DNA from 3 places in the Bordetella saccharivorans genome. Region 1 is predicted to be linked to each of the others. Evidence: predicted binding sites of a transcription regulator. Region 1 holds the regulator's gene; each other region holds the start of a gene.

Region 1 (4,387 bases):
CCATGGGCCTGCCAGTAGGCGGCAATGCGGGCGGCCAGGGCGTCCAGATAGCCAGGGTCGTCATGAAAACGCTTGATGAACCGCAATTCCGGCTGATCGCGCAGGCGCGCGGCGTGCGCGGCCACGGCGTCCACCACGGTGGCGGTCGTGCTGGCGGCATATTGCGGGTACAGCGGCACGGTCAGGATGTGCTCGCAACCCTGCTCGCGCAGGCGCGCAATGGCCTGCGCGATGGAGGGCTCGCCATAGCGCATGGCGAGCTCCACCTGGACGGAGCGCCCGCGCGCCTGCAGGGCGCGCTGCACGCCTTCGGCCTGGCGGCGGCTGTAGACCATGAGCGGCGAGCCGCCGTCCATCCAGATGCCGGCGTAGCGCGGCTGCAGCCGGCGCGGCCGGCGCGCCAGCACCAGCCCGTGCAGGATGGGCAGCCACAGGATGCGCGGGATTTCGATCACCCGCGGATCGGACAGGAAAGCTGCCAGGTAGCGGCGGATGTCGCCGGGCGTGGCGGTCTCCGGCGTGCCGAGGTTGACCAGCAGCACGCCGGCCGGCGCCGGCGCGCGGGGGGCGGGGTTGTCGTCGAAAGGGTCTGCCTGCTCGGGTTCGGGAAGATAGCGTTCGGGCCAGAGATACTTGAACAGGCGAAGAAACACGAAAATACCTCTCTGGCGCGCTACCCGGGGAAGGAGGCTACTGGTTGTGGCTCAGCGCGTTGGACAGCAACCGCGCAGTGATGTCGACGATGGGGATGACGCGTTCGTAGGCCATGCGGGTCGGGCCGATGACGCCCAGGGTGCCGACCACCCGGCCGTCCACGCCATACGGCGCGGTGATCACCGAGACTTCTTCCATGGGCACCAGCTGGGAATCGCCGCCGATGTAGATCTGCACGCCCTGCGCGCGGCTGGAGATGTCCAGCAGCTGCAGGAGTTCGGTTTTCTGCTCGAACAGCGAGAACATCTTGCGCAGGCGGTCCATGTCGGAGGCGATATCGGTGACGTCGAGCAGCTTGCGCTCGCCCGAGATGACCATGTCGTCGCCGTCTTCGGCGGCCTCGGCGCCGGCCTCGACCGCCGCCTGCATCAGGCGGGAGATGTCCTCGCGCAGTTGCGCCAGCTCGGTCGCAAGGGTGCGGCGCACGGCATCGAAGGACTTGCCGGCGAAATGGACATTGAAGAAATTGCCCGCCTCGAGCAATTCGGCTTCGCTGTAGTCGCGCTGCACCGACAGGATGCGGTTCTGCACGTCGCCGTCGGGGGTGACGATGATGAGCAGCACCCGCTTGTCGGACAGGCGGATGAATTCGATCTGGCGGAACACCTGGGCGCGCTTGGGCGTGAGCACCACGCCGGCGAACTGGGTCAGGTTCGACAACAGCGCCGCCGCCGCGTTGACGGCCCGCGAGGGCTCGGCCGCGGTCAGGGCATCGCTGAACTGCTGCGGTTGGAACTCGAACGGCTGGACGGCCAGCAGCGAATCGACGAACATGCGGTAGCCGCGCGGCGTCGGCACCCGGCCGGCCGAGGTGTGCGGGCTATGGATCAGCCCCATGTCTTCGAGATCGGCCATGACGTTGCGGATCGTGGCCGGCGAAAGATCGAAAACCTTGGAAAGCGTGCGCGAGCCGACGGGCTGCCCATCGGCGATGTGGCGTTCTATCAACGCTTTCAGCAGTGAGCGTGCGCGGTCATCCATACCAGGTATTGTAGGGAAACTTTCAAAAATCGGGCGCTTTTTGGCGCCGGGCCGCCCCAAGATGAATATGCGGCCCCATATAATCGGCGAATCCGCCCTTTTCGTATCGTTCCGATCCGTTTTCCGCCATGCACTTCCCTATCGTCGCCCTGATCGGCAGGCACCAGGATACCGGCCTGGATGCGCCGCTGCGCGCCGTGGCCCACATGCTCGTGCAGGCCGGACGCCGCGTGCTCATCGAGGCCGACACCGCCAGCAATACCGGCGTGCGCGAATACCCGGTCGCCAGCCTGCAGGAAATCGGCGCAACCGCCTCGCTGGCGGTGGTGATGGGCGGCGACGGCACGGTGCTGGGCGCGGCCCGTACCCTGGCTCCGTACGGGGTGCCGCTGGTCGGCATCAACCACGGCCGCCTGGGGTTCATCACCGACGTGCCGCTGCAAGAGGCGCACACCGCGCTGAGCCGCGTCATCGAGGGCAACTACCAGGCCGAGGACCGCATGCTGCTGGTCGGCAGCGTCTGGCGCGGCGACCAGCTCATGTATACCGCCCCGGCGCTGAACGACGTGGTGCTGAACCGCGCCGGGCGCGGGGGCATGATCGAGGTGCGGGTCGAGGTGGACGGCGCCTTCATGTACGCCCAGCGCGCCGACGGCCTGATCATCGCCACGCCGACCGGCTCGACCGCCTACGCGCTGTCGGCCAACGGCCCCATCCTGCATCCCGGCCTGGACGCCATGGTGCTGGTGCCGGTGGCGCCGCAGACCCTGTCGAACCGGCCGATCGTCATTCCGGGCGACGGCGTGCTGAGCATGACCCTGACCGCCATCGGCCGGGTGGAGGTGGGCGCCAGCGTGCATTTCGACATGCAGACGTGGTCTGACCTGCAGCCCGGCGACCGCATCTCGGTGCAGCGCGCGCCGCATACCATCCGGTTCGTGCATCCGGAAGGCTACAGCTTCTTCTCGACCTTGCGCCGCAAGCTGCATTGGAACCTGATGCCGCAGGCCTCGGACAGCGTGGAGTGACGCACCGGCCATGTTGCGCACCCTGCATATCCGCGATTTCGTCATCGTCGAACAGGCCGAGATCCATTTCGGCGCGGGCTTCACGGTGTTTTCCGGCGAGACCGGCGCCGGCAAGTCGATCCTGATCGACGCGCTGGCCCTGGCGCTAGGCGAACGCGCCGACGCCGGCGTGCTGCGCGAGGGCGCGGCCCGCGCCGACATCACCGCCGTATTCGACACGCCGCCCCTCCTGCGCGACTGGCTGGCCGGGCGCGACCTGGACGGCGGCGACGAACTGGCCCTGCGGCGCGTGGTCGACGCCCAGGGACGCAGCCGTGGCTATATCAACGGCATGCCCGCCACCCTGGCGCAACTGCGCGAGCTGGGCGACAGCCTGGTCGACATCCATGGCCAGCACGCCCACCAGAGCCTGATGCGCGCCGACGCCCAGCGCGACATGCTCGACGCCCATGGCGGCCATGGCGACCTGCGCCAGGCGGTGGCCCAGGCCTGGAAAGACTGGCGGGCCCTGGCGCGCCAGCTCGAGCTGGCCGAAAAAGACGCCGCCGGGCTGGCGGCCGAACGCGAGCGCCTGCAATGGCAGGCCGACGAGCTCGACCGCCTGGCGCTGCAGGCCGACGAATGGGAAACCCTGCAAGCCGAGCAGTCGCGGCTGGCGCACGCCCAGGCCCTGCTCGACGGCGCCGGCCAGATCCTGGAAGCGCTGGACGGCGAAGACGATTCCGCCCACCACCGCATCAATGCCGCGCAGCACCGGCTGCAGCAGATGCTGCGCCACGACCCCGCGCTGCAGGGCGTGGCCGATGAACTCGAATCGGCCCGCATCGCGGTGGCCGAGGCGGTGTCCGACCTGAACAACTATGTCACGCGGGTCGAGCTCGACCCGCAGCGGCTGGCCGAGGTCGACGCCCGCATGAGCGCGGTGTTCGAGACCGCGCGCAAATTCAAGACCGAGCCCGACATGCTGCCGGGCTTGCGCGATACATTGCACCAACAGCTCGCCGACATGCAGGCCGCCGCCGACATCGACGCGCTGCGCGCGCGCGCCGACGCGGCGCGCGCGCAGTACGAAGCGGCCGCCGGCAAGCTCTCGACGGCGCGGCGCAAGGTGGCCAAGAGCCTTGGCAAGCAGGTCACGCAGGCCATGCAGACGCTGGCCATGCAGGGAGGCAGCTTCGAACCGGCGGTCTCGCCTGCGCCGCCGTCGGCGCATGGCGCCGACCAGGTCGAATTCCTGGTGGCCGGCCACGCCGGCACGACCCCGCGTCCGCTGGCCAAGGTGGCCTCCGGCGGCGAGCTGGCGCGCATTTCGCTGGCCCTGTCGGTGATCGCCAGCCGCGCCGCGCGGGTGCCGACTCTGATTTTCGACGAAGTGGACAGCGGCGTGGGCGGCGCGGTGGCCGAGGTCGTGGGCAAGCTGTTGCGCGAGCTGGGCGAGCGCCACCAGGTGCTGTGCGTGACCCACTTGCCGCAAGTGGCGGCTTGCGGCAATGCGCAATACCGGGTCAGCAAGACGGAAACGGCGGGCACGACGCGTTCGCGCATCGACGAACTGGACGCCGGCCAGCGCGTGGAGGAAATCGCGCGCATGCTGGGCGGCATCAAGATCACCGCCACCACGCGCGAGCATGCGCGCGAGATGCTGGGCGTGCTGGCCGAATAGG
Region 2 (4,387 bases), 2.2 Mb from region 1:
ACCGCGGCTTCAGCCGTCAGCAGCAGGCTGGCCACCGAGGCGGCGTTCTGCAGGGCGGTGCGGGTCACCTTGGTGGGATCCAGCACGCCTTGCTCGACCAGGTCGGTGTACTCGCCGGTCGCGGCGTTGTAGCCGTAGTTGCCCTTGCCGTTGAGCACATTGTTCACCACCACGCTGGCTTCTTCGCCGGCGTTGGTCACGATGGTGCGCAGGGGCTCTTCGACAGCGCGCAGGATCAGCTTGATGCCGGCGTTCTGGTCAGCCGTGTCGCCCTTCAGGTCGGCAATGGCTTGCTTGGCGCGCAGCAGCGCCACGCCGCCGCCGGCCACCACGCCTTCTTCCACCGCCGCACGGGTCGCGTGCAGGGCGTCTTCGACGCGGGCCTTCTTTTCCTTCATTTCGACTTCGGTGGCGGCACCGACGCGGATCACGGCAACACCGCCGGCCAGCTTGGCCACGCGCTCTTGCAGTTTTTCACGGTCGTAGTCCGAGGTGGCTTCCTCGATCTGGACGCGGATCTGCTTGACGCGGGCTTCGATCGACTTGCTGTCGCCAGCGCCGTCGATGATGGTGGTGTTTTCCTTGGCCACTTCGATGCGCTTGGCCTGGCCCAGGTCCTGCAGGGTGGCCTTTTCCAGCGACATGCCGGTTTCTTCCGAGATGACCACGCCGCCCGTCAGGATGGCGATGTCTTCCAGCATGGCCTTGCGGCGGTCGCCGAAGCCGGGCGCCTTGACGGCGGTGGTCTTCAGGATGCCGCGGATGTTGTTCACCACCAGGGTGGCCAGCGCTTCGCCCTCGACGTCCTCGGCGATGATCAGCAGCGGACGGCTCGACTTGGCGACTTGTTCCAGCACGGGCAGCAGGTCGCGGATGTTGCTGATCTTCTTGTCGAAGATCAGGATGTACGGATCATCCAGCGCGGCGACTTGCTTGTCGGGGTTGTTGATGAAGTAGGGCGACAGGTAGCCGCGGTCGAACTGCATGCCTTCGACCACGTCCAGTTCGTTGTCCAGCGACTTGCCGTCTTCGACGGTGATGACGCCTTCCTTGCCGACCTTGTCCATCGCGTCGGCGATGATCTTGCCGATCGATTCGTCGCTGTTGGCGGAGATCGAGCCGACCTGGGCGATTTCCTTGCTGGTGGTGACCGGCTTGGATTGCTTGGCCAGTTCAGCCACGGCGGCGGTGACGGCCTTGTCGATGCCGCGCTTGAGGTCGATGGGGTTGAAGCCGGCGGCAACGTACTTCAGGCCTTCCTGGACGATGGCCTGGGCCAGCACGGTGGCGGTGGTGGTGCCGTCGCCGGCGTTGTCCGAGGTCTTCGAGGCGACGTCCTTGACCAGCTGGGCGCCGATGTTCTCGAACTTGTCCTTCAGTTCGATTTCCTTGGCAACCGACACGCCGTCCTTGGTGACGGTGGGGGCGCCGAACGAACGCTCGAGCACGACGTTGCGGCCCTTGGGGCCGAGGGTGGTTTTGACGGCATTGGCGAGGACGTTCACGCCGCGGACGATGCGGACGCGGGCGTCATCGCTGAACAGGACTTGCTTGGCAGCCATTGTGAGCTTCCTTCGAAAATTCGTTCAGAAATTACTGGATCACGGCGAGGATTTCTTCCTCGCGGATGACGAGCAGCTCTTCGCCATCGACTTTCACCGACTGGCCGGCATACTTGCCGAACAGCACCTTGTCGCCAGCCTTCAGGTCGACCGGCAGCACTTTGCCGTCTTCGGTCTTCTTGCCTGGGCCAACGGCCACGACTTCGCCTTGATCCGGCTTTTCGGCGGCGCTGTCGGGGATGACGATGCCCGAGGCAGTCTTGCGCTCGTTGTCCAGGCGTTTGACGATCACGCGATCGTGCAGGGGACGCAGGGCCATGAGGAACTCCTGTTTCTATATAGAAAGGGTGAAAATGATCGGTTTTCAGGCCGGGATGGGCTGTTAGCACTCACCGGCGGCGAGTGCTAATTATAGGGATGATGCCCACGGGTTCAAGGGGGGATGGGCCGGTTGTTACATTTTCGTGCGGGGGCGGCAGGGCTCACTGGATTTGAGCTGTCCCCGTTTCACTGCCCGCCAAGCCGGAACCCTTCGCTTTCCAACGCCGCCGCCACGCGCGCCAGCACGCTTTTCCGGTCATTGCCTTCGGTCGCCAGGACGTGTAGCTCGAGCGGGCCGAGCGCGGCGAACTGCTGGTGCAGCGCCGTGATGGGCGCGGGGTCGGCCAGCGTGTCGCCGCCGCGGTTGCGGCAGCGCTCGATCGCGGCCTGCAGGGGCGGGCGAAGCACGATGTAGTGGACCGGCAGGCTGAGCGCCGCAAACGCCCCGAGGAACCAGGGCCCGACAATGCCGTCGACGATGACGAAGTAACCGCCCCGGGCGTAGCGGGAGGCGGCATTTGCCAGGACATCGAGCACGACCTCGTTCTGCGCATGCGCTTCAGGAAGGTACGGTTGAATGGCCCCGTGCTTTATGAAACGCCAGAAATCGTCTGCATGGAGATGCACCTTCGACGATCCGCCCGAGGCTGCCAGGGCGGATGCCGTGGTTGTCTTGCCCGCGCCCGGCGGGCCGGTGAGGATGAGGATTTCACCGCTGCGATCGATGTTCACCAATGACTCCCACCTGAGTACGATCAGTCCAATTCATGCGCGGCTTCCGGGCGGCTCCGTGCCCCGATGCCCGGCGTCGGGCGCTACGCGGCCGATAGGTGCTCATACAGGATGGTCGCGCCTATCCCGATCAGGGCCAGGCCACCGAGCACTTCGGCACGCTTGCCGGCGACGGCGCCAATGAGGCGGCCCACCATGACGCCGATCGTGACCATCAGCAAGGTCGCAAGGCCGATGGCGACCGCGGTGATGAATATATTGTTGTCGATGAATGCCAGGCTCACGCCTACGGCCATTGCATCGATGCTGGTGGCAAAGCCGGTCGCCGCGAGCAGCCAGAATGAGTGGCGGGCTACGGGAGAAGCCGCCTCTTCATCTTCCTTGAAGGCATTGCGGATCATCATCAAGCCGAGCACGCAGAGCATGCCAAAGGCGATCCAGTGGTCCCAGGCCTCGACATGCCTGGCGGCCGCCGAGCCCAACGCCCAGCCCGCGACTGGCGTCAATGCTTCGATCACGCCGAAGATCAAGCCAGTACGAAGCGCCTCCGCAAAACGAGGCTTGTGCAAGGACGCGCCCTTGCTGACGGCCGCCGCGAAGGCGTCCGTCGACATGGCGAAAGCAAGGATGATCGTGGAAAGCGCATTCATCGGGAGTATCCGGCCGGGCGAGATCGCATAGGTACGTCCATATCGCCCGGCGAAACTATGGAGCACCGATGGTCTCGCCAAGCCCAGCGGGCCGCCTGCGCCATGGCCAAGGCGGCCAAGAGTGTTGACGCAGGCCCTTTGTCATGGACAAAAGGAGGCTACTCCCCAAGGAAGAAGCGCATTTTACATTACTGCATGCGCCGCGCTCGCGCCGCCGGGTTGTCCAGGCGCGACGGACAGCCGAGTCCTGCGGCGCATTATCATGGCGCACTCAAGAAAACGGACCACACCACCATGGAAGAACTACGCCGCGCCCGGATGGTGCCGGAATTGCTGGTCAGCGACCTGTCGCGCAGCCTGGCGTTCTGGATGGACCTCTGCGGTTTCGAGATCGCTTATCGCCGCGAGGCCGAGGGCTTTGTGTACCTGGACCTGGATGGCGCGCAATTCATGCTGGAAGAGCGGCGCGGCGATGCTTACTGGATCACCGGGCCGCTCGAGGCGCCGCTGGGCCGGGGAATCAACTTCGAGATCAAGGTCGCGTCGATCGAGCCGCTGCTGCAAAGGCTCGCGGCCGCTGGCTGGCCGTTGTACCGGCAGCAAGAGGAGCGCTGGTACCGCAGTGATGCGATCGAGGTGGGCGTGCGCCAGTTCCTGGTGCAAGACCCGGACGGATATCTGTTGCGCTTCTCGGCCAGGATAGGCGAGCGGGCGGCCTGACCGGTTTCGCGGGCGGCGGTTTGCCGCGCCGGCGCGCAGGCGGGCATGACCGGCGGGAGTACGTCCGTATCTGCTGGCCGTCAGGCCTGGGGCCTGACTGGAATCTCCAGCTCCGCGGCCAGGCCGCCTCCGGCGCGCGGCCGCAAGTGCAGGCTGCCGCCGAAGCGTTCCATGATGGCGCGCACGATGGATATCCCCAGCCCCGCGCCGTCCTTGCGCTGCCGGCCCTGGTCGCCGCGCCAGAAGCGCCTGCCGATCCGGGCGGCCTGCGCCATGTCCAGGCCGGGGCCGCGGTCCGCCACGGCCAGGCGGCAGCGCTGCGCTGCGTGGTCAAAGGTCACGCTGATGTCGACCATGGCGTCTTTCGGCGAGTAGCGCAGCGCGTTGTCCACCAGGTTGCGC
Region 3 (4,387 bases), 1.4 Mb from region 1:
GACCGCCGAGCCGTGGCGCGCCCACTACCGCATGGAAAGCTATGTCGCCGGCGAGCTCTATGGCATTGCCACGGGCGAGCTGCCCGGCGATCCGGGGCGCGCCGGCATATTCGGCCATTCGATGGGCGGGCATGGCGCGCTGGTCCTGGCGCTGCGCCATCCCGGGCGGTTCCGCTCGGTATCGGCCTTTGCGCCCATAGCGGCGCCCACGCGCTGTCCCTGGGGCCACAAGGCATTCAGCGGCTATCTGGGGGCCGACACGGAAGCCTGGAAAGCCCATGACGCCAGCGAACTCATGGCGCGCGCGCAACGGCCCTTTCCTGCCGGCATCCTGGTGGACCAGGGGCTGGCCGATGGCTTCCTGGCCGAGCAGTTGTACCCGGAGGTGTTCGAACAGGCCTGCCGGCAGGCCGGCCAGCCACTGACACTGCGTCGTCACGAAGGCTACGATCACGGCTACTACTTCATTTCCACGTTCATGCAGGACCACATCCGCTTCCACGCGGACCAATACAACACGTAGTCCTGCGCCGGAACGCGCTGCCCGCATCGCGCCGGCGCGCATGTCCAAGGAGGCCCACGAGTGATATACGGCTTCGCTCCCTTCGTCTGGATGGCCGTGGCGGCCTGCGTCGTGCTGGTCCCGGGCCTGGCCCTGCTGTTCGGCCGCGGCGGCCCGCGCGATGCGTCCGGGCGGCGGGTGTTCCGGCTGCGTCCGGTGCGGCGCCTGTTCGGCGCCCTGCTGGTCGCGCTGGCCGCTGTGTCGGCCATGCTGGCGCTGACGCTTGTGCAGTTCCTGCGCCTGACCACCGACGAGCCGGTGGCCCGCGTGCAGATCCACGAGCAGGCGCCGGGCCAGTTCCAGCTGACCGCCGAGGCGCCCGGCCTGGGCACCCGCATGTATCCGCTGGCTGGCGACCAGTGGCAGATCGACGCCAAGGTGGTGCGCTGGCGGCTGCCCGCGCTGCTGGCCGGCGTGCCGCCGCTGTATGCCTTCGAGCGCCTGTCCGGCCGCCACAGCGACATTGCCCGCGAGCAGGCCGCGCCGCGTTCGGTGCATGCGCTGGCCGACTGGCCGGTGCCCGACCTGGCCGCGCTCAAACGTGTGTTCCCGAACTGGCTGCCTTTCGTCGACGTGCAATATGGCAGCGCCGCCTATATGCCCATGTTCGACGGCGCCCGCTATCGGGTCTACATGGACCCGCGCGGCGCGGTGGTGATACGCCCCGAAGGCGAGGCCACCGAAGAGCGGCTGCGCGAACTGGGATGGTAGGCTGGCGGCTCAGCCGTCATCGAAGTCCCCGGCCCCCAGCTTGATCACGCCGTCCGAAGGTACCCATTGCGTTTTTTTTGCAAGGGCCTGGATTTTTTCCTGCCCATTTTCGAAAGCGCGCAGCAACTCGGCGCCCGTGCCGTCGGCGGCGCCGAAATAGCGCCGCAGGGCGTCCCCGGAAATCTCGAACTGGCGCGTGACCCCGCCCGTCTCGAGTTCGAAGACAATGTCGTCTCCGCGGGCCTGCGCGTGCGTGGCTTTGGCGAATGCGTTCATATGAAGTCCTCGCGTCAAGGGCTGGCTTGGTGCCCCTCTAGCCACCCGGCAAGCGGCGTGCCGCGGGGCAGGCCTGGGCCGGCACGCGCCTTGCCGGACATGGGCATGGCCAGCCCGGAGAGGAAATAAATAGGGACGCATTTGTCCGCCCTTGGCCGGGAACTCTGCCGCGGTGCAGCAGTCGAATTAGCACTCGCATGACGAGAGTGCTAACATCAATCTGATACAGTCGTCCACCCCCATCCTGGAGACCGCAACCATGAAACAACCCAGCAGCTCGTTGGCCCTGTCCGGCAACGCCCTGGCGTTGGCCATTGCCAATCCAGGCTCGCTCGGCACTATCGAAGCCTATATTTCGGCTGTGAACCGCCTGCCGGTGCTCACCGCCGAGCGCGAAACCGAGCTGGCCCGCCGCCTGCGCGACCGCGACGACCTCGACGCCGCCCGTGAACTGGTGCTGTCGCACCTGCGGCTGGTTGTTTCGGTGGCGCGCCAATACCTGGGCTACGGCCTGCCGCACGCCGATCTCATCCAGGAAGGCAATGTCGGCCTCATGAAAGCCGTCAAGCGCTTCGACCCGGAACGCGGCGTGCGCCTGGTGTCGTTCGCCGTGCACTGGATCAAGGCCGAGATCCACGAATTCATCATCCGCAACTGGCGCATGGTCAAGGTGGCCACCACCAAGGCCCAGCGCAAGCTGTTCTTCAACCTGCGCAGCATGCGTCCCGATGGCCATACGCTCGACCCCGAACAGGTCGATCGCATCGCGGAGGAACTGAATGTGCGGCGCGAGGATGTCAGCGAAATGGAAGTGCGCCTGTCTGGCCGCGACCTGTCGCTGGAAAAGCAGGACGACGACGAAGAGCCGTTCGCGCCCATCGCGTACCTGTCCGACGATTGCCGCCAGGAACCCACCCGCGTGCTCGACCGCCGGGCGCACGACGAACTGCAGGGCGCCGGCCTGAACCACGCGCTGGAAGCGCTGGACCCGCGTTCGCGGCGCATCATCGAAGCCCGCTGGCTGCAGGACGACGGCGGCATCACACTGCAGGAACTGGCCCAGGAATTCGGCGTATCGGCCGAACGCATCCGCCAGATCGAAGCCGCCGCCCTCAAGAAAATGCGCGGCACGCTGGCGGCGGCCTGAGGCGCCGCTAGCCAGCCGCGTTGATACATTTTGATTCAAAATCGACGCGGCCCGACCCCTTCGACGCGGAAACTTAATCCTCGTCCAGGCGCCTAACTCCATGTAGACGGCATATACCGGTTCCCGGCATGCAGTCTTGTCATCCGTTTCGGCTTCTCCTCTTTCCCCTCCCCTATGAAACGGATGCTTATGGGGCACCTAGCATATCGGTGCCCCGTTTTTTTTGCGCTGAAGGCGCGCCCCAGGCCTGGCCTGCTGTTGGTTACGCTGCCAGCGCCTCGCGCCACATGACTGTATCCAGCCGCCGCACCCCGGTCGCCAGCGAGCCGTCCCGGTACAGCTTCAGCCAGCGATAGCCCGGCGGGGCCGCGTCGAGTTCGTGCCGGCCATCGCGTATGGAGAACTGGAAGCAGGTCGACGGCGTGGCCAGCATGCGCATGTGGTGGCGCCGGCGGTCGAATGCCTGGTGCACGTGGCCCCATAGCAGCACCCGCGTGCGGGGCAGTTCCGCCAGGCGCCTGAACAACTCCTGGGCGTTGTCGAGCATCATGGTGTCCTGCCAGGCGCTGTCCATTTGCAGCGGATTGTGGTGCAGGGCCACCAGCACATGGCGGTCGCCCGCCAGGGCTGCGGCGCGTTCCAGCATGTCGAACTGGGCCTCGTCGATGTGGCCCGCATCGGCGCCCGGCACGGTGGAGTCCAGCAGCACGATGCGCCAGCCGCCTATGTCGGTGACCGGCTGGGCCCATTGCCCCAGCGCCTCGCGCAAGGCCTGCGGGTCGTCGTGATTGCCGGGCAGGCAGCGCACCGGCCAATCGGTTTGTTCGAGCAGTTCGCGCAGGCGGCGGTACGCGGCCGGCGAGCCGTCGTGCGACAGGTCGCCGGTGGCCAGCAGCAGGTCGGGCCGATGGCCATTGGCGCGCACCAGGTCCAGCACCGCGCGCAGGCTCGCGTCGGTGTTGACGTGGCACAGCACGCCTGCCGGATCGGCCATCAGATGCGTGTCGGTGAGTTGCACCACCAGGATTGGTGCGTCGGCGCGGCCGGCGCTGGAAGTCTTTGCCGGCACGGGCGGCTCCTGCGGATATCGAACCATATAACCTTACCGAAAAAACCGGCCCAGCCGGCCATGACGCGTAACGAAACATGGACGGGCGTCGCGTCTCGAGGCAGCCCGGAGGGAGGGGCCCCACGCTGCGCCTGCGGCTGGCTGCCCCCCATGGGGGCCTTTTTTGCCTTGGGACGGCCCGGCGGAGGAAGGGGCCCCCGCGCTGCGCCTGCGGCTTGCTGCCCCCCATGAGGGCTTTTTCGCCTTGGGACGGCCCGGCGGCAAAAGACGCTATTCTTGTTGCTCCGCGCGATGCGTGCTCCGGAATGCCCGGTTCATGGATATTGGTTTTGTTGTGTTCGGCCTGGCCGGTTTGCTGACGCTGGTGTGCTTCATGCCGCCGCTGGCGGGCCGCTTGAAGTTGCCTTATTCGGTGTTGCTGGCGATCGTCGGCTGCCTGCTCGGCATCGGCCTGCACCTGCATGGCTGGGCGCCGCCGGTGCTGGGCGATTTGTTCGACACGATCGAACATTTCGAGATCTCGTCCGAGACCTTCCTGATGGTGTTCCTGCCGGTGCTGCTGTTCGAGACGGCCCTGGCCATGAATGTGCGCCGCTTGATGGACGATATCGGCCCCATCCTG

What was found. Region 1 encodes HrcA, which represses chaperone genes, less so after heat shock. Its sites were predicted from a motif close to TTAGCACTCNNNNNNNNNGAGTGCTAA; they were not measured.
Region 2: groES (co-chaperone GroES) is a predicted target of HrcA. The motif match lies at 1,945-1,971, and genes of this name have one in related genera.
Region 3: rpoH (RNA polymerase sigma factor RpoH) is a predicted target of HrcA. The motif match lies at 1,736-1,762, and genes of this name have one in related genera.

Annotation. Positions count from the first base shown of each region.
Region 1 covers NZ_BAAFZO010000001.1:2,942,643-2,947,029, reverse strand. The annotation lists gene hemH (ferrochelatase) at 1-653, opposite strand, end outside; gene hrcA (heat-inducible transcriptional repressor HrcA) at 691-1,695, opposite strand; gene ACKTT0_RS14085 (NAD kinase) at 1,824-2,723, shown strand; gene recN (DNA repair protein RecN) at 2,734-4,386, shown strand.
Region 2 covers NZ_BAAFZO010000001.1:698,180-702,566, reverse strand. The annotation lists gene groL (chaperonin GroEL) at 1-1,562, opposite strand, end outside; gene groES (co-chaperone GroES) at 1,594-1,881, opposite strand; gene ACKTT0_RS03355 (AAA family ATPase) at 2,070-2,615, opposite strand; gene mntP (manganese efflux pump MntP) at 2,699-3,265, opposite strand; yybP-ykoY riboswitch at 3,273-3,444, opposite strand; gene ACKTT0_RS03345 (bleomycin resistance protein) at 3,560-3,985, shown strand; gene ACKTT0_RS03340 (ATP-binding protein) at 4,066-4,387, opposite strand, start outside.
Region 3 covers NZ_BAAFZO010000001.1:1,590,988-1,595,374, reverse strand. The annotation lists gene fghA (S-formylglutathione hydrolase) at 1-523, shown strand, start outside; gene ACKTT0_RS07640 (hypothetical protein) at 584-1,273, shown strand; gene ACKTT0_RS07635 (DUF1488 family protein) at 1,283-1,549, opposite strand; gene rpoH (RNA polymerase sigma factor RpoH) at 1,809-2,696, shown strand; gene ACKTT0_RS07625 (phosphodiesterase) at 2,959-3,792, opposite strand; gene ACKTT0_RS07620 (cation:proton antiporter) at 4,082-4,387, shown strand, end outside.